4 regions of the Bradyrhizobium sp. CCGB01 genome follow, and region 3 is predicted to be linked to each of the others. Evidence: predicted binding sites of a transcription regulator. Region 3 holds the regulator's gene; each other region holds the start of a gene.
The links. The regulator PhoB, encoded in region 3, activates phosphate uptake and scavenging genes when phosphate is short. The targets are predictions, from matches to a motif close to TGTCATNNANCTGTCAT.
Positions count from the first base shown of each region.

Region 1: a site for PhoB is predicted at 2,153-2,169, ahead of NLM25_RS36080 (phospholipase C). Genes of this name have one in related genera too.
Region 2: a site for PhoB is predicted at 3,098-3,114, ahead of ugpB (sn-glycerol-3-phosphate ABC transporter substrate-binding protein UgpB). Genes of this name have one in related genera too.
Region 4: a site for PhoB is predicted at 2,198-2,214, ahead of NLM25_RS06785 (YdcH family protein). Genes of this name have one in related genera too.

Region 1 covers NZ_JANADK010000001.1:7,658,508-7,663,054, forward strand. The annotation lists gene NLM25_RS36075 (cytochrome-c peroxidase) at 1-361, opposite strand, end outside; gene NLM25_RS36080 (phospholipase C) at 379-2,097, opposite strand; gene NLM25_RS36085 (ABC transporter substrate-binding protein) at 2,286-3,077, opposite strand; gene NLM25_RS36090 (efflux RND transporter periplasmic adaptor subunit) at 3,311-4,504, shown strand; gene NLM25_RS36095 (efflux RND transporter permease subunit) at 4,518-4,547, shown strand, end outside.
Region 2 covers NZ_JANADK010000001.1:485,437-489,983, forward strand. The annotation lists gene ugpE (sn-glycerol-3-phosphate ABC transporter permease UgpE) at 1-799, opposite strand, end outside; gene ugpA (sn-glycerol-3-phosphate ABC transporter permease UgpA) at 799-1,680, opposite strand; gene ugpB (sn-glycerol-3-phosphate ABC transporter substrate-binding protein UgpB) at 1,729-3,045, opposite strand; gene NLM25_RS02225 (CaiB/BaiF CoA-transferase family protein) at 3,263-4,465, opposite strand.
Region 3 covers NZ_JANADK010000001.1:9,021,840-9,026,386, forward strand. The annotation lists gene NLM25_RS42525 (aspartate aminotransferase family protein) at 1-234, opposite strand, end outside; gene NLM25_RS42530 (GcrA family cell cycle regulator) at 690-1,202, shown strand; gene phoB (phosphate regulon transcriptional regulator PhoB) at 1,424-2,131, opposite strand; gene phoU (phosphate signaling complex protein PhoU) at 2,146-2,862, opposite strand; gene pstB (phosphate ABC transporter ATP-binding protein PstB) at 2,874-3,695, opposite strand; gene pstA (phosphate ABC transporter permease PstA) at 3,692-4,537, opposite strand; gene pstC (phosphate ABC transporter permease subunit PstC) at 4,539-4,547, opposite strand, start outside.
Region 4 covers NZ_JANADK010000001.1:1,495,831-1,500,377, reverse strand. The annotation lists gene NLM25_RS06795 (EAL domain-containing protein) at 1-452, opposite strand, end outside; gene NLM25_RS06790 (NAD(P)/FAD-dependent oxidoreductase) at 655-1,758, shown strand; gene NLM25_RS06785 (YdcH family protein) at 1,931-2,113, opposite strand; gene NLM25_RS06780 (YdcH family protein) at 2,459-2,665, shown strand; gene NLM25_RS06775 (hypothetical protein) at 2,795-3,013, shown strand; gene NLM25_RS06770 (hypothetical protein) at 3,035-3,286, shown strand; gene NLM25_RS06765 (GGDEF domain-containing protein) at 3,289-3,990, opposite strand; gene purE (5-(carboxyamino)imidazole ribonucleotide mutase) at 4,132-4,547, shown strand, end outside.

The DNA.
Region 1 (4,547 bases), 1.4 Mb from region 3:
TGAAGTTCGGATGGCGATCGAGATAGGTCAGCGACGGCACCGCGCGCGCGCCTTGCCGCGACAGGGTGGCGCCGCCGAGCATCACCGGCCCGTCATTGGGCGGGCCGTAGGCATGATCCGGGCTGTGACAGGAGGCGCAGGAGAGCGCGCCGGACGAGGACAGCGAGGCGTCGTAGAAGATTTCCTTGCCGAGTTGCGCCATCGAAGACAACGGCGCGACGGGCGGACGCATGAGGCGAACCGGATTCGGGTTCATGCCCGGCTGGTTTGTCTCCGCGCGTCCTTGCGCCCCGGCAGCAAAGACGGCGCCGGCCAGACAGAGCAGGCCGGCGCCGAGAAGCCACATGGTGCGGCTGTTCATCAAAGCGTCCCGTTGGACTAGTGGTGGTGATGCTCGTCCGGCGGGCTGGTGATCACCGTGCCGGAGGTCGGATCGAGGAACAGCGCGTCCGTGCGGTAGTCGTGGCTGTGATCATGATCGAAATCGAACAGGTCGATGATCGAGCCGGCGCTGGCGTCGAACGAGCCGCCGCCGAGGCGCTGGCCGCGCAGCCAATTGTCCTCGATGAACCGCACCACGGAGGCCTGCGAGATGTAGGTGCTGCTCACGTGGTTGGTTTTGGCGTAGGGCGAGACCACGATGAAGGGAATGCGCGTGCCCGGACCGCAGCGGCCGTTCACCGGCTTGCCAACCAGGCCCTTCGGCGCAGGCTGCTTGTTGGGACCGAGGCCGCAAAGGCCCGGACCGTTGACCTGATCCGCGGTTGCGTCATACGAGGCGCTCTTCGGCGCGACATACTGGTGATCGTACCAGCCGTCGGAGTCGTCATAGGTGATGATGACGGCGGTCTCACGCCATTCCGGCTGCTTCTGGAGGAAGTTGATCAGCTCGACATTGCCGGCCTGCTCATCGAGCGGATCGGAGTTGCCGGCGTGACCGTCCTGGTAGGCCGACATCTTGATGTAGGAGACGGCGGGGAAATTGCCGGCCTTCACCGCGGCGTAGAAGTCCTCGACATCGTAGCCGTGGTTGGCCGGATCGACCTTGCCGTTGAGATCATAGGTATGGCCGACCGCACGCACCGAGCTCGGACGCGCGTGGGTCGGGTTGGCGGTCGACTTGTAGTACTGGAACCAGGCGTGATGCGGGATGTAGTCCACGACGGTGCCGTTGACGTTGCTCGAGAAGGTGCTGCGGCCGCAGCCGGTGGTGCCGTTGGCGTTCTTGAGCGTCAGGTCGAAGCCGCCCATGAAGCTGCCCCAGCTGATGTGCTCGGCGTTGAGCAGGTCGCCGATGTTCTTGCCGTCCATCAGGATGGTGCTGGTCGTGCTCGAGCAGGGATCGTTGCCCGGATCGGTGTCGCCGATCAGCGTCAGGCCGCCCTGGCCGTCGGCGATCGACGATGACGTGCCGACGATGTTCTGCACGCCGTTGGTCTGGCCGGAAATCACCTCGAGCATGCCCGGCGTCGACGGGCCGAAGGTGTCGGTCCAGGCATTGTCGCTCATGGCGAAGTGCTGGGCGTAATTCCAGAACGCCGTGACGGTGTTGCCGTCGAAATAGCCCATGACCTGGCCGTTGGTGCCGAACGCGCCGGCGCCGCCGGCGGTGCCGCGGCCGGTGAATTTCGGGAACAGATCTTCCTTGCCGTTGTCCACGGCCTGCTGCTCGGGCGTGTAGGAATGATTCTGCGAGCGCGTGTTGGCCTGGGTGCGGTCGAGACGGAACGGGGCCGTCGCGCCGGTGCCGTTGGCCGGGCTGTTGTTCGGATTGTTGACCAGCAGGTTCGCCGTGACGAGGTTGTTCACCTTCGGCGTATGCGGCTTCGGCACGAACGGGATCGAGCCCGACGGATTGGCCGCGTTCGGATAGGTCGCGAAGTAATGGTCGAACGAGCGGTTCTCGTTGAAGATGATCACGAGATGCTTGATCGGCGTCTCGGTGTGGATGTCATGCGGATGACGGTGATGACCGCGGTCCTGATCCCGCCCGTGGTCGCCGTCCCGGCCGAAATCGTCCGCGTGGACGGGAATGCTGCACGCAAGTGCCGTCGCGGCCGCGAAAAACGCGACCGTCGTCAGAAATCTGGATCTCATTGTTCTGTTGCCCCGAAGGAATTGACGCCGACCTTCGGGAGATTAACGGCGCGCGATGACAGAGCCGTGTCAGTTTGACGCACAGGACAATTTGCGCAGTTGATCAGACAAGATTTCTCACACTGGCCGAATCGATCGCGAGCCGCACGCGATACGAGGCTGCGGCGCAAGCTCAAGACTCCGCGCCGTTACTCAGTCCGGATCGGCGTGTCCTTCAGGCCGTTATTGTCATAGGCCTTGCGCAGCGTGCCGTTGGTCGTCGCGTCCGTCATGAATTTGGTGACGAAGGTCAATGCCTGGCTGTGGCCGAGCGGCACGGCGACGGCCGTCAGCGTCTTCTTGAACGTCTCGTCCAGCACCCGTGTGCCGGGAATCTTCTGCGCCATCTTGTTGAGCTGGTCGCGCGACAGCGCGAAGGCGTCGATCTCGCCGGCTTTGAGCAAACCGAAGATCTCGTCATAGGTTTGGTAGCCCGTGACTTTCGCATTCTTCAGATGCGCGATGGCGCCACGCATGGTGGTCGTGGCGTTGACGGCCGCCACCTTGATGCCCGCCTGGTCGAGCGTGGCGAAATTGGTGACGTTCGAACCCGGTTTGACGATGTAGGTGGCGTCGGCGACCTCGTAGATCGGGCCGAACATCATCCTGGTCTCGCGCTCGGGGTCCTTGGGGAGCCAGGTGACGTCCCATGTCCCCTTGCCGGCCGCTTCGGTGATCTGCCCGGAGTTCTGGTGCACGACATATTCGACGGGGACGCCGAGCTGGGCGGCCATCTCCTTGCCGAGATCGACCGGCACGCCGGCGTATCCCGCCTCGGTCTTGGTTGACCAGAACGCACCGCCCGCGGGGCTGATCGCGATCGCGACCCGCAGCTTGCCGGTCGGCGCGATGTCGTCCTTCAAACCATCGGCTAGCGCTGGCATGGCGACCAAAGCCGCAAGAACGAGACCGGCAAGAGCCGATTGGACGAGCGTTGGCATGTCATGTTCTCCTCACCTTTTCTTCTTCGATGCCTCGCGCTGCGTCACTCGGCCTTTGACACAATTCTGGCCGATCGTGCGCTCGGTGAAAAGCGGTTTGTCATGACAAATCCGTCAAAGGCCACAGCGGCGTTTGCAGTGCAAGGCCGGCGACCGCCATGGCTATGGTGTTCCACGGCCGGGCATTTGTTGATAGCCTGCCGCACCGACAGACAATAATCGGGGGCCACCGAATGACCTGCGCGAATCCCGCTGACCTCGCACAACGGAACGGAGCGTGGAGACATATCGGGCGGGTACTGACCGCAGCCGTGGTCGTGGTGGCGCTCGCCGGCTGCGAGGACAAGAACACGTTCGTGGCGCCGCCGCCGCCGAAGGTGGACGTCGCGACGCCCGTGGAGCGCGCGGTGACCCGCTATGTCGAGGCCACCGGCAACACCGCGCCGATCAAGAGCGTCGATCTCGTCGCGCGCGTGCAGGGCTTTCTGCAATCGATCGACTACCAGGACGGCAGCTTCGTCAAGCAGGGTACCCAGCTGTTCTTGATCGAGCCTGAGACCTACAAGCTCAAGCTCGAGCAGGCGAAGGCCGCCGAGGTCGGCGCGCAGGCGACGCTGAAGCAGGCCGAAGCCGATTTCAGGCGACAGACCGATCTGGTGCAGCGCCAGGTGGTCTCGCAGTCCACCCTCGACACATCGACATCGACCCGCGACAACGCTCAGGCCAGTCTCCAGCAGGCCCAGGTCAATACGAGGCTCGCCGAAGTCAATTACGGCTACACCAACGTGACCGCGCCGTTCGACGGCATCGTCAGCGCGCACCTGGTCTCGGTCGGCGAGCTCGTCGGCTTCTCCTCCCCGACCCAGCTCGCGACCATCGTGGCGCTGGACCCGATCTGGGTGAACTTCACGGTCAACGAGCAGGACGTCCTGCGCATCCGGGCCGAAGCGGCCCGCCGCGGGCTGACCGTCGCCGACCTCAAGCAGTTGCCGATCCAGGTGGGCCTCCAGACCGAGACCGGCTATCCGCATCAAGGCCACCTCGACTACGTCTCGCCGACCCTCAATTCATCGACCGGCACGCTCGCGGTGCGCGGCGTGGTGCCCAACGACAAACGGGTGCTGCTGCCCGGCTATTTCGTCCGCGTCCGCGTGCCCTTCGACCAGGAGAAGAACGCCCTCCTCGTCCCCGACACCGCGCTCGGCAGCGACCAGGGCGGCCGCTATCTTCTCGTCGTGAACAGCGACAACGTCGTCGAGCAGCGCAAGGTGCAGATCGGCCCTGTCGACAACGGCCTGCGCGTGGTCGAAAGCGGACTGAAGCCGGACGACCGCGTGGTCACCGCGGGGCTGCTGCGCGTGATCCCGGGCCAGAAGATCGACCCGCAACTGACGAAGATCGGTCAGCCGCAGGCGTCGGCCAAGTGAAGGGCTGCCAGCCATGATCTCAAAATTCTTCATCGAGCGGCCG
Region 2 (4,547 bases), 8.5 Mb from region 3:
CGACGACGAACACCGGTGGCAGCATGGCCAGCACGGCGGTTGCCATCACGATCGGCCATTCGGTCAGCGCGTCGGTGGTGGTGATCATCTTGCGGATGCCGACCTGGATGGTCTGCATGTCGTCGCGCGTGGTGATGAGCAGCGGCCAGAGATACTGATTCCAGCCGAGGATGAAGAGGATCACGAACAGCGCCGCCATGTTGGTGCGCGACAGCGGCAGCAGCGTATCCCAGAAGAAGCGCAAGGGGCCGGCGCCGTCGATGCGCGAGGCCTCCAGCAGCTCGTCCGGCACCGTCATGAAGAACTGGCGGAACAGCAGCGTTGCGGTCGCAGAGGCGATCAGCGGCAGGGCGAGGCCGGCATAGCTGTCGAGCATGTGCAGATCGGCGACGATCTTGTAGGTCGGATAGATGCGCACCTCGACCGGCAGCATCAACGTGATGAAGATGATCCAGAAGATCGCCATCCGGAACGGAAAGCGGAAATACACGATCGCATAGGCCGAGATGATCGAGATCGCGATCTTGCCGATCGCGATCGCCAGCGCCATCACCAGCGAGTTCAGCATCATGTTGCCGACGGGCTCGCGGGTCGAGCCGCTCGTGCCGACGAAGATGGTCTGGTAGTAGACCTCGAAGAAATGGCCGCCGGGCAGCAGCGACATCTGCCCGTTCGCGATCAGCGCGTTGTCCTGGGTCGAGGCGACGATGGCGATGTAGACCGGGAACGCGACGATCGCGATCCCGATCCACAGGATGGCGTGAGCGATGTAGCGCCGAAAACCCTCTTCCTCGACCATCAGTAGGTCACCTTGCGTTCGACGAAGCGGAACTGGATTCCCGTCAGCACGATCACCATGACCATCAGGATCACCGATTGCGCTGCGGAGCTGCCGAGATTGCCGCCGAGCAGGCCGTCGGAATAGACCTTGTAGACCAGCGTGACCGTCGACGTTCCCGGCCCGCCGCGGGTCATGGTGTCGATGATGCCGAAGGTGTCGAAGAAGGCGTAGACGATGTTGACGACCAGCAGGAAGAAGATGGTCGGCGACAGCAGCGGGAAGGTCACGGTCCAGAACCGGCGCATCGGACGGGCGCCGTCGATCGCGGCGGCCTCGAACACGGATCTCGGGATGGCTTGCAGGCCGGCGAGGAAGAACAGGAAATTATAGGAGATCTGCTTCCAGGCGGCGGCGAGGATGATCAAGCCAGCGGCCTGGTTGCCGTCGAGCAGCGGATTCCAGTCGACGCCGAGGCCGCGCAGATAGCGCGAGAGCACGCCGAGCGAGGGATGCAGCATGAAGATCCAGAGCACGCCGACGACGGGCGGCGCGACGGCATAGGGCCAGATCAGCAGCGTGCGGTAGAGCATCGAGCCGCGCAGCGGCTTGTCGGCCATCACCGCGAGCAGCAGCGCGAAAGACAGCGACGAAATCGCAATCGCGAACGAGAAGAAGAAGGTCCGGACGATCGCCTCGAAATAGGCGGGGTCCTTGAACAGCTCGATGTAATTGTCGAACCAGACGAAGGTGCTCGACAGACCGAAGGCGTCCTGGAGCAGGAACGACTGGATCACCGCCTGCAAGGCCGGCCAGTAGAAGAAAATCAGGACGATTGCGAGCTGCGGCGCAACCAGCGCGTAGGGCAATAGCTTCGACTGGAAAATGGCCTGTTTTTGCATGATGGGTGGCGCCGGCAGGCCGCTCGATGGCCTGCCGGCGCCTTTGCCTTATTTTACCGCGGTCTTTTCGAACTGGCGCAGCATGGTGTTGCCGCGTTCGACGGCGGTGTCGAGCGCCTGCTTGGCGGTCTTCTTGCCGGCCAGCGCCTGCTCGATCTCTTCCGACCAGACGTCACGGAGCTGAACCATGTTGCCGAGGCGCAGACCGCGCGAATTCTCGGTCGGCTCCTTGTTGGTCAGCTCGAGCAGCGGGGTCTCGAGATAGGGCTGATCCTTGTAGAAGCCCTCGGCCTTGGCCTTCTCATAGGCCGCCTTGGTGATCGGCAGATAGCCGGAGGCCTTGTGGATGTAGACTTGGCGATCGGTGTCCGAGAGGAAGGTCAGGAATTTCGCGACGCCCTTGTATTCCTCGGCCGATTTGCCGCCCATGACCCAGAGCGAGGCGCCGCCGATGATCGAGTTCTGCGGCGCGCCCTTGACGTCCGGATAGTAGGGCATCGGCACGGCGGTGAAGTTGAACTTGGCCTGCGCCTTGACGTTGCCGAAGAACGCCGACGAGGTCAGGTAGATCGGGCATTCGCCGGAGGTGAAGCGGCCTTCGCCGGTGTTGGTGCGGCCGGCATAGTCGTAGACCTTGGTCTTCTGGAGCTCGACCAGGGTTTCGAGATGCTTGACCTGGAGCGGGCCGTTGAACTCCAGCACGGTGTCGAAGCCGTCGAGGCCGTTGGCCTTGCTGGCGAGCGGCACGTTGTGCCAGGCGGAGAGCTGCTCGAGATTGACCCAGGTGACCCAGGAGCCGGAGAAGCCGCAGGTGTCATGACCCGCAGCCTTCAGCTTCTTGGCAGCCTCGAACGTTTCCGGCCAGGTCTTGGGGATCTCGACGTTCGCCTTCTTGAGCTCGTCGAGGTTGACCCACATGACGGTCGACGACGAGTTGAACGGGAAGGACAGCATCTCGCCCTTCGAGGTCGAGTAGTAGCCGGTGATGGCGGGCAGGTAGATCTTGGGATCGAACTTCTCGCCGGCCTCGGCCATCAGCTTGTAGACGGGTTTTACGGCGCCGGTCGCGGCCATCATGGTCGCGGTGCCGACTTCGAACACCTGCATGATGTGCGGCGCGTTACCGGCGCGGAACGCCGCGATGCCGGCGTTCATCGTATCGGGGTAGTTGCCCTTGTAGGTTGGGATCACCTTGTAGTCGGTCTGCGACGCGTTGAAGTCGGTGGCGAGCTTGACGATGACGTCGTTGTTGGCACCGGTCATCGCGTGCCACCACTGGATTTCGGTCACGGCCCACGCCGGCGAACTGCCAAAACCAACGGTGACTGCAAGCGCGGCAGCCGCGCCAAAGTGTCGAAGAGCCATCAAGAAACCTCCCTTGGGCCGTCAAAATGATCGCTTGCGCTAGCAGCGCCATATGACGTTCACATGACTGTGTAAGCGGCCGAAACGAAAGCGGCAAGCGCTGGAAAAGGGAAGCCGTCAAATAGGCGAATGCCGGGCGCGCAGCCTCCTCCGTTCGCGGTGCACAGGCGTGCCCGCGCCGCAGTGCGGCATGACTTGGGTGAGGAGGTGAGGGCCCCTAGCGCTTGCGCTCGGGGCCGCAGACCGTGCCCTGCTCGACCATCGCGTCGATCTCGGATTTGGAGTAGCCGAACTCGCCCAGCACTTCCTGGGAGTGCTGGCTGAATTTCGGCGGCAGCCGGCGCAGGCTCGGCTTGCTGCGATCGAGCCGGATCGGCGAGGCCACGCCCTTGTACCAGTCCTTCTCAATGACATCGCCGCGGGCGATCGTGTGCGGGTTGGTCAACGCCTGGTCGATCTTCTGCACGGGACCTGCGGGCAGGCCCGCGGCGAGCAGGCGATTGCACAGCGGCTCGGCCTCGTGCTGGCTGAACACGGCGGCAAGCTCGGCGCGCAGCGCATCGCGATTGGCGATGCGGTCCTTGTTGCGGGCAAAGCGCGGATCGGTGCCGAGCTCGGGCTTGCCGATCTCCTTGGCGAGCTTGCGGAAGGTGCCGTCATTGCCGACGCCGATGAAGATGTTGTCGGTTTTCGTCGGGAAGATCGCATAGGGCACGAGGTTGGGATGCTCGTTGCCGGTCAGGCTCGGCGGCTTGCCATGCATGAAATAGTTCGCGGTGTGCGGATGCATGATGGCAAGACCGGTCTCGTACAGCGTCGTCTCCAGGAACTGGCCCTGGCCCGAGCGCTGCCGCTCCGACAGCGCCATCAGGATACCGATCGCCGCATAGAGGCCGGTGGTGATGTCGACCAGCGGCACGCCGATCCGCATCGGCCCGCTCTCGGGCGAGCCGGTGGCCGCGATCATGCCGGTCATGGCCTGGATGATGGCGTCATAGCCGGGATTGCCGCCGCGCGGGCCGTCGGCGCCGAAGCCGCAGATCCGGCAGTGCACCAGGCGCGGGAATTTCTCGCGCAGCACCTCGTTGCCGATGCCCCATTTCTCCAGCGTGCCCGGCTTGAAATTCTCGATCAGGACGTCGGCGCTCTCCAGCATCTTGAGCAGCACGGCGCGGCCGCCTTCGGAGGCGAGGTCGAGGCCGATCGAGCGCTTGTTGCGGTTGATGCCGATGAAATAGGCCGCGTCTTCCTCGTGGAAGGGAGGGCCCCAGTCGCGCACCTCGTCGCCGGCCGGCGGCTCGACCTTGATCACGTCGGCGCCGTGGTCGGCAAGAATCTGGGTGCAGTAGGGACCGCCGAGCACGCGCGTGAGATCGATGACGCGCAGTCCGCTCATTGCGCCCAATACGGCTTCAGTCATGCCTTCGCTTCCCCTGTGTCGACGTTTGATCACAGGCCTAGCGAGGTTCGCGGACGCCAGCAATGGCCTGTTGCGTGGGGGC
Region 3 (4,547 bases):
GCCATCCGGGCTCTGGAACAGGTTCGACATGTGCCAGAGCTTGGTGGCCTGCTCCTGCAACGCCTTGACCAACACCGGATGCGCATGGCCGAGCGCATTCACCGCCACGCCCGAGGTGAAATCGAGATAACGCTCGCCGTTGGTCGCGATCAGCCAGCAGCCTTCGCCGCGCTCGAAACCGAGGTCGGACCTGGCGAAAACGGGGAGCAAATGCGGCGCTGCGCTGTTAGTCATGACGATCACTTGATTGTTGCGGACGGTGTGAGCGTGCATTGCGCAACGCACCATTGACCGGCCCGGAAAACGAAACGTGCCGCCTTTTAAGGGCGGCACGCGCAACCATCTTATGCCTGGTGAAACGGGTGTCAATGCCGCCCGGAAAGCCTCGCGAAATGCTTAATCCGTAGTCTTGCGGTGGCGATTTTGCGTATTTTCGCCACGGAACATGTGGAAGCGAGTCGGCGGACTCTTGCGCGTGAGTCACGCCATATTGTAGCGTTTGGCTTGTCAGATACGACATCTCGTGCAGCAGTTCTGATCCTCTAAGTCCTCATGTACCGGCGTAAGCGTTCGGGCGCATCTGGCGCGCCCGGCGAGCCTTAAGGGATTCTGACGGCACGGGTTTTTCGAAGCTTAGGCATTCGCTGTGCGGCCCCAGGATGGCAGGCGCCGGCGGAGGAAAGGGTGCAATGACGGTTTTGACCTGGTCAGATGATCGCGTCGAGCAGCTGAAAAAGCTCTGGGAGGCCGGACTTTCGGCCAGCCAGATCGCCGCTGAGCTTGGCAACGTGACCCGCAACGCGGTGATCGGCAAGGTGCACCGGCTCGGCCTGTCCGGCCGCGCCAAGAGCCCCTCGTCCGCAGCGCCCCGGCCGCGCAAGGCGCGTCCCGCGCAGCACATGATGCGGGTGAGCCGGCCGATCGCGCGCGGCAACACCGCGCTGGCGCAGGCCTTCGAGGTCGAGGTCGAGGCCGAACCGGTCACCTACGACAACGTGGTGCCGATGAGCCAGCGACTGTCGCTGCTGGAGCTGAACGAGGCGACCTGCCACTGGCCGGTCGGCGATCCCTCGAGCCCGGATTTCTTCTTCTGCGGCGGCAAGGCGCTCTCCGGCCTGCCCTACTGCGCCCAGCACTCGCGCGTGGCGTATCAGCCCGCAGCGGATCGCAGGCGCGCGCCGGCGAAGCCGGGTCCGCGCTGAGAGTTTTCTGAGATCACGACGGCAGCCGTCACGCGATGACGGCTCCACAAGATGGGCGTCGTCCCTGCGAAAGCAGGGACCCATAACCACAGGGCGCAATTGTCGCGCAAAGTGGTCACTCCGAGTCTTCGCCTCACCACTCCCCGTGGTTATGGGTCCCGGCGTTCGCCGGGACGACATCGGAAATTGTAGCGGCGGATCGCTAAATCAGCTCGCAAACCCTACGCCTGCTCTGCCTTCGCAAAGCGATCATCGAGCGCATAGCCGGCGCCGCGGACGGTGCGGATCGGGTCCTGCTCGCGGCCAAGATTGAGCAGCTTGCGCAAGCGGCCGATATGCACGTCCACGGTGCGCTCGTCGATATAGATGTCGCGGCCCCAGACGCTGTCGAGCAGTTGCTCGCGCGAGAACACCCGGCCCGGATGCTCCAGGAAGAACTCCAGCAGGCGATATTCGGTCGGGCCAAGATCGATCGGCCGGCCCGAGCGCGCCACGCGGCGCTTGTCGCGGTCGAGCTCGATGTCGCCATAGGCGAGCACGGTTGCGAGCCGCTCCGGGCTTGCGCGCCGCAGCAGACCCTTCACGCGCGCCAGCAGCTCGGGCACCGAAAACGGCTTGACGATGTAGTCGTCGGCGCCGGTCGCAAGTCCGCGCACCCGCTCGCTCTCCTCGCCGCGCGCGGTGAGCATGATGATCGGGAGCTGCTTGGTCTCCGGGCGGGTACGAAGCCGCCGGCACAGCTCGATGCCGGACAGTCCCGGCAGCATCCAGTCGAGCACGATCAAATCGGGGATGTGCTCCTTGAGACGGGTGTCGGCGTCGTCGCCGCGCATCACCGTCTCGACGTCGTAGCCGTCGCCTTCGAGATTGTAGCGAAGCAGCTCGGTGAGAGCTTCCTCGTCCTCAACCACCATAATGCGTGCGCCCATCGGGTCGTCGCTCCTTAAGTATTCGGAACCGTCGTGGCGAAGGTCGTCATGTCGCCCTTCGGCCGCTTGTCGGTGATCGCCTGTCCCTCGATCATGTAGAACACGGTCTCGGCGATGTTGGTGGCGTGGTCGCCGATGCGCTCGATGTTCTTGGCGCAGAACATCAAATGGATGCAGAACGAGATGTTGCGCGGATCCTCCATCATGTAGGTGAGGAGTTCGCGGAACAGCGAGGTGCAGATGGCGTCGACTTCCTCGTCGCCCTTCCACACCGCCATCGCCGCCGGCAGGTCGTGCGCGGCATAGGCGTCCAGCACCGACTTGACCTGCTGCTGCACGAGGTCGGTCATGTGCTCGAGGCCGCGGAACAGCTTGAGCGGATGGAAATCGGTCTCCAGCGCCGCGACGCGCTTGCCCATGTTCTTGGCGAGGTCGCCGATGCGCTCGAGATCGGTCGCGACGCGCATGGCGCCGACGATTTCGCGCAAATCGACAGCCATCGGCTGGCGGCGCGCGATGGTCAGCACGGCGCGCTCCTCGATCTTCTTCTGAAGTGCGTCGAGATCGGCATCGATGGCGACGACGCGCTGACCGAGCGCGACGTCGCGGCGGATCAGCGCGTCGACGGAATCGACGATCATGCGCTCGGCGATCCCGCCCATCTCCGCGACCAGGCGGGTGAGTTCCTGGAGGTCGGTGTCGAAGGCCTTTGCGGTATGTTCAGAACCCATATCCCGTCTCCTCAGCCGAACCGGCCGGTGATGTAATCCTGCGTGCGCCGGTCGGTCGGCGACGTGAAGATCTTGCTGGTGTCGTCGAACTCGATCAACTCGCCGAGATACATGAAGGCGGTCTTGTCGGAGACGCGCGCCGCCTGCTGCATGTTGTGGGTGACGATCGCGATCGTGTAGTTCTCGGACAGCTCCTGGATCAGCTCCTCGACCTTGGCGGTCGAGATCGGGTCGAGCGCCGAGCAGGGCTCGTCGAACAGGATGACCTCGGGCCGCACCGCGACCGTGCGGGCGATGCAGAGGCGCTGCTGTTGGCCGCCGGAGAGCGACAGGCCGGAGGCGTTGAGCTTGTCCTTGACCTCGTTCCACAGCGCGCCGCCACGCAGCGCCTTCTCGACGCGGTCGTCCATCTCGGACTTCGAGATCTTCTCGTAGAGACGGATGCCGAACGCGATGTTCTCGTAGATCGTCATCGGGAACGGCGTCGGCTTTTGGAACACCATGCCGACGCGGGCGCGCAGCAGGTTGAGGTCGAGCTTGGGGTCGAGGATGTTGGTCTGGTCGAGCATGAGCTGGCCGGTGACGCGCTGGCCCGGATAGAGGTCGTACATCCGGTTGAAGATGCGCAGCAGGGTCGACTTGCCGCAACCCGACGGGCCGATGAACGCCGTGACGCGGTTGGTGCCGAGCGCCAGGTTAATGTTCTTCAGCGCGTGGTGCTCGCCATAGTAGAAGTTGAGGTTGCGAACCGTCACCTTGGCGGGCGCCTCGGGCAGCGGCTGCGAGCCGTGCTGAACGGCGGGCGTACTGACGGAAACAGACATTTCGCTCATTTTGCAGTCCTCTCGGCGCTAAGGAGGCGCGCGCCAATGTTCAGGGCAAGCACGGTCAACGTGATCAGCAAGGCGCCGCTCCAGGCGAGCTGCTTCCAGTAGGCGTAGGGGCTCTGCACGAAGTTGTTGATGGTGACCGGCAGGTTCGCCATCGTCTTGTTCAGGCCGAGGCTGAAGAACTGGTTCGACAGCGCGGTGAAGAGCAGCGGCGCGGTCTCGCCGGCGACGCGGGCGGTGGCCAGCATCACGCCGGTGATGAGGCCGGAGCGCGCGGCACGATAAGCGATGCGCTTGATCACCAGCGAGCGCGGCAGGCCGAGCGCGGACGCCGCCTCTCGCAGCGCGTTCGGCACCAGCAGCAGCATGTCCTCGGTCGTACGCAGGACCACCGGAATGACGATGACGGCGAGCGCGAGACTGCCGGCGATCGCCGAGAAGCCGCGCATCGGCACCACCACCGCACCGTAGATGAACAGGCCGATGATGATCGAGGGCGCCGAAAGCAGGATGTCGTTGATGAAACGGATCACCGAGGTCAGCTTGTCGTTGCGGCCGTACTCGGCGAGATAGGTGCCGGCGAACAGACCGAGCGGCGCACCGATGCCGACACCGAGCACGGTCATGATCAGCGAGCCGACGATCGCGTTGCGCAGGCCGCCTTCAGTCGAACCCGGAGGCGGAGTGTCCGCGACGAAGATCTCGAGGTTCAAACCCGCAAGGCCGTTGTAGAGCAGCGTGACCAGGATCAGCGCGAGCCAGGTGACGCCAAAGGCGGCGGCGCCGAAGCAGAGCCCGCGGATCACGATGTCCTTGCGGCGGCGGCGTGAATAGATCGGGTTCATGTTACTTTCC
Region 4 (4,547 bases), 7.5 Mb from region 3:
ACGCCTCCGAGAACCCCGCGCTCGCGCCGCAACTTGAGGACGTCGTAGCCGGTCATGCCGGTCCACAGATCCGACCGCGACAGGCCGTAGATCTCGAGATAACGGTCGTTGCAGAAGATGATGCGCCGCTGCGCATCCGTCATCACCACGCCCTGGTTGAGATTGTTCATGGCGGAGGAGACGAAGGCGTTGCGCCGCAACTGCAAGCGCCTGGTCCGGCGCAGCGAGGAATGGATCCACAGCGCGATCGCGGCCAGGAACGCACAGACGACGATGCCGCCGATCAGGGCTTCCCAGACCACGTTGGGATCGAGCGTGCCGAGATAGCTCGGCGGGGCCAAACCGTCCGAGAGGGCAAAGGCGCGCGCAGGCGCGACCGCGCTGCCCAGGCCCACGACGGCCTGCACAGCAATCGGAAGCGTGCTGCCCTCGTGCCAGTTCTTCTCAGCCATCAGCCACCCGCGATTTCAACGTCGGATTGTCTGGCTTCACGGGTTTGGATCGGGTAAACGCCTGTACGCGCAACAGAAAAATGTGGCGCCAAATACGGCAATTGCCCTGACATGATAAATGCTTCCTTAATGCAAAACGGACCCGCGCCCTCATTCTCAGGCCTGACGCCACCGGCGCTTTCAGCGGATGCATTGCACAACCATGGATAAAGTCGATTGCGTCGTCATCGGAGCCGGCGTGGTCGGGCTCGCAGTGGCTCGAAAGCTCGCCCAGGCCGGGCGCGAGGTGATCGTGCTCGAGGAAGCCGAGGCCATCGGCACCATCACCTCCTCGCGCAACAGCGAGGTGATCCATGCCGGGATCTACTACCGCGCCGGGAGCTGGATGGCACGCATGTGCGTCAGCGGCAAGCACGCGCTGTACCGCTACTGCGGCGAGCGCGGCATCCCGCACAAGAATTGCGGTAAGCTGATCGTCGCGACCAGCGCGAAAGAGACCGAGAAGCTGCAATCGATCAAGGCGCATGCCGAGGCCAACGGCGTGCTCGACATGCAGCTGCTCACGGGCGAGGCCGCACGCGCGCTGGAGCCGGCGCTCGCCTGCGATGCAGCGCTGCTGTCGCCGTCGACCGGCATCATCGACAGCCACGCCTACATGCTCTCGCTGCGCGGCGAGGCGGAGGCGGCTGGCGCGGCCTTTGCGTTTCACACCCCGCTGCTCCGCGCCAAGGCCGCCGGCGGCGTGATCGAGATCGAGGCCGGCGGCGAAGCGCCAATGACGCTGCAATGCGACCTGCTCGTCAACGCCGCCGGGCTCTCGGCGACAAGTGTCGCACGCCACATCGACGGCATGCCGATGGACCGGATTCCGCTGGCCTATCTCGCCAAGGGAAACTACTTCAGCTGCAATGCCAGGGCGCCGTTCTCGCACCTGATCTATCCGGTGCCCGAGCCAGGCGGGCTCGGAGTGCATCTGACGCTGGACATGGCGGGGCAGGCGCGCTTCGGCCCCGACGTCGAGTGGATCGAGACGATCAATTACGAGGTCGATCCATCACGCGCCGAGCGCTTCTATCCGGCGATCCGGAAATACTGGCCGACGCTGCCCGACGGCGCGCTGATGCCGAGCTATTCGGGCATTCGCCCGAAGATCGTGCCGCCGGCGGTGGCCACGCAGGATTTCCTGATGCAGGGCCCGCGCGATCACGGCGTCGAAGGCCTGATCAACCTGTTCGGGATCGAATCGCCGGGACTGACGTCATCGCTCGCGATCGCGGATCACGTCGCCGAGCTCGCAAACGTCTAGCGCGATTTCGAGCGAAGCGGCTACCGGTGTGCGTCAGGAAAACCCGTCCGGACAAAAAAACACGCCGCGCAAATAGCTTTGCACGGCGCGCACCTTTCGGCAGGGGATGAGTGCAATAGCTCTCACCCCTGCGTGAAAGGGTACGTTCAACTCTATACTGTTACGGGGGTTACTAGTGGAGCGTGTCGCCGGTTTGCTTCAGACGCTCGATCTGGTCCTTGACCATCAACTTCCGTCGCTTCAACTCAACAATTTGCAGGTCGTCCGTTGAAAGGTGCACAAGAGCTTCGTGTAATTCATTTTCGAGAGTCTTGTGCTTCCGCTCCAATTCAACCAGATGTGCCTGAATTGTCATTCGAAACCTCCTCGGTAGGGGTAACCTTGGATTCGATCCGGACGACGAAGTGTACATCACCGATTCGTTCTGTCGATGGATATCCGTCGTCGCAGTGTCATTTTTGAAAATTCATATGTAACGAAGCGTGACCAATGTAATGACGCGCAACTAAGGAACCGCGGCTGAAAAATCCATGATATCAATGCGCTCGCGAAGCGCCGCAGCGGCCCGCAGAAATATGTTGCGGGAGATCGGCGCGCGAGGGTCGCAGATCGCTTGCGATCACGCCGCGCAAGGACGATAATTTCCACAGGCATCCACAGCCTTGAATCTCACGCTATCCGGTTTTCGGCCACCGCAAACATGACCAATGAAGACGAGCGTGAGCTCGAAGCCGAGCTCACCCGGTTGCAGCAGGAACACCGAGATCTCGATGCGGCGATCGATGCGTTGCATCAATCGCCCGCCCCCGACCTGTTGCGGTTACAGCGGTTGAAGAAACGCAAGCTGTTGTTGCGCGACCGTATCGCGTTCATCGAAGACCAGATCACGCCGGACATCATCGCCTGATCCGCGAGCCCCTTTTCGCGGCGGCTCGCCACACGCGAATCCGCTTGACTCGAAAAGAACAAAATAGGAACATTCGGGCATCCCAACGCGCGCCAGGAAACACCCAGGAACCCCCGAGGACAAACGCAGATGTCGGCAACCGCCCTTCTCGACAACAGCCATTATGAACAGGCCTGCGATCAGGCGATCGCGATGTGCGACGGCAACCTGCGCAGCACCATCAAGGCGCTGATCATGGCCAACGAATATCTGGAAGCCGAGCTGGAAGAATTGCAGGCGGCGATTTCGGCCGGCTGCATTCCCGAGGCCTCGCGCAGCAAGATCCGGAGCACCAGCAGCGCCGCCTGAGTTCAACATCGGAGCAACGCCATGTCGGATGTGACCTACTACGTTGCAATGCCCTTCCTGATCGATGCCGACGGATCGCCGGTCGCGGGCGCCGCGGAGGAATGCCAGAGCTCGGAGGCCGCGTTGCGGCGCGCCGAGATCCTGGCGCACGGTGCCGGCCATATCGGCGCGGTTGCGTTCAGCCGCAGCGGCGATCCCATGACCGGCGAATTCGGCGACGCCACGCTGCTGCGCAAATTCGGCAACGTGCCCGAAGATCTGGCCACGCTGTAAGATCAGTTGCTGACCAGCCTGATCCCCGGCTCGTGCCGCCGGTGCGCCTTGCGCACATACATGGCGGCATCAGCCTCCTCCAGCGCGCGGCCTGCATCGGACTGCGCCCCCAGCAGCGCGACACCGGCGGAAGCGCCCGCGGTCACGTGCTGACCGCGAAAGTTAAACGACAATTCGTCGATCGCCTGCTCGAAGGCCGCGGCCTTCGCCTTGGCATCGGTCTCGCTGAGATTCCAGAGCAGCAGCGCGAATTCGTCGCCGCCAAGCCGGCCGACCACGTCCGAGGCGCGGACCTGCTGCGTCAGGGTGGCCGCAATCGCCTTGAGCACCTCGTCGCCGGCGGCATGGCCGAAGGAATCGTTGATCGGCTTCAGACGATCGACGTCGAGTGCGATCAGCGCGCCGCTGGCGCGATAGCGTTTCATGTAGGCGATGGCGCGCGCGAGCTCGCGCTCGAAGCCGCGCCGGTTCGGAATCTCGAGCAGGAAATCGGTGTCGGCCGCGGCTTCCAGTTCCGCGACCCGCCGCTCCGCCTCCTTGAGCTTGCTCCGCAAGCCACGGATGGTCGCCTTGGCGCCGTCGGCGGCCGACGCGCCGCGCCGCGCCGGCCTGGCCGGGCGCCTGGAGGCGGCTTTGGATCGGCTGACGCTGGTTTTCCGGCCCTTTTTGGCCTTCGCAGCGCTTGCCCTTTTTGGTTTCTTCATGGGCATCCTGCTCAATGAAGGCTTGCGGGGATTCACCAAGACAGGATAGTGCATTCCCTTCTCCTTGCCACCGCCTTGCGAGCCACCGGCCGGAACCGTTAATCTGGCCTATCTTTCTGTTTTCCGAGCACAATTGACGTCATGACCGCGCCTATCGCCATCATCATGGGAAGCCAGTCGGACTGGGAGACGATGCGGCATGCCGCCGACACGCTCGCAGCGCTCGGCGTTGCCGCCGAGACCCGCATCGTTTCGGCACACCGCACCCCCGACCGGCTGTTTGCATTCGCCAAGGGCGCCAAGGCCGCGGGCTACAAGGTCATCATCGCCGGCGCGGGTGGCGCTGCGCATCTGCCCGGCATGGCGGCGGCGCTGACGGAACTGCCCGTGCTCGGCGTTCCCGTCGAATCGAGGACGCTGAAGGGCATCGATTCGCTCTATTCGATCGTGCAGATGCCTGCAGGAATCCCGGTCGGCACCCTCGCCATCGGCAAGGCCGGCGCGATCAACGCGGCGCTGCTTGCGGCTTCAGTGCTCGCATTGTCCGACCCGGCCCT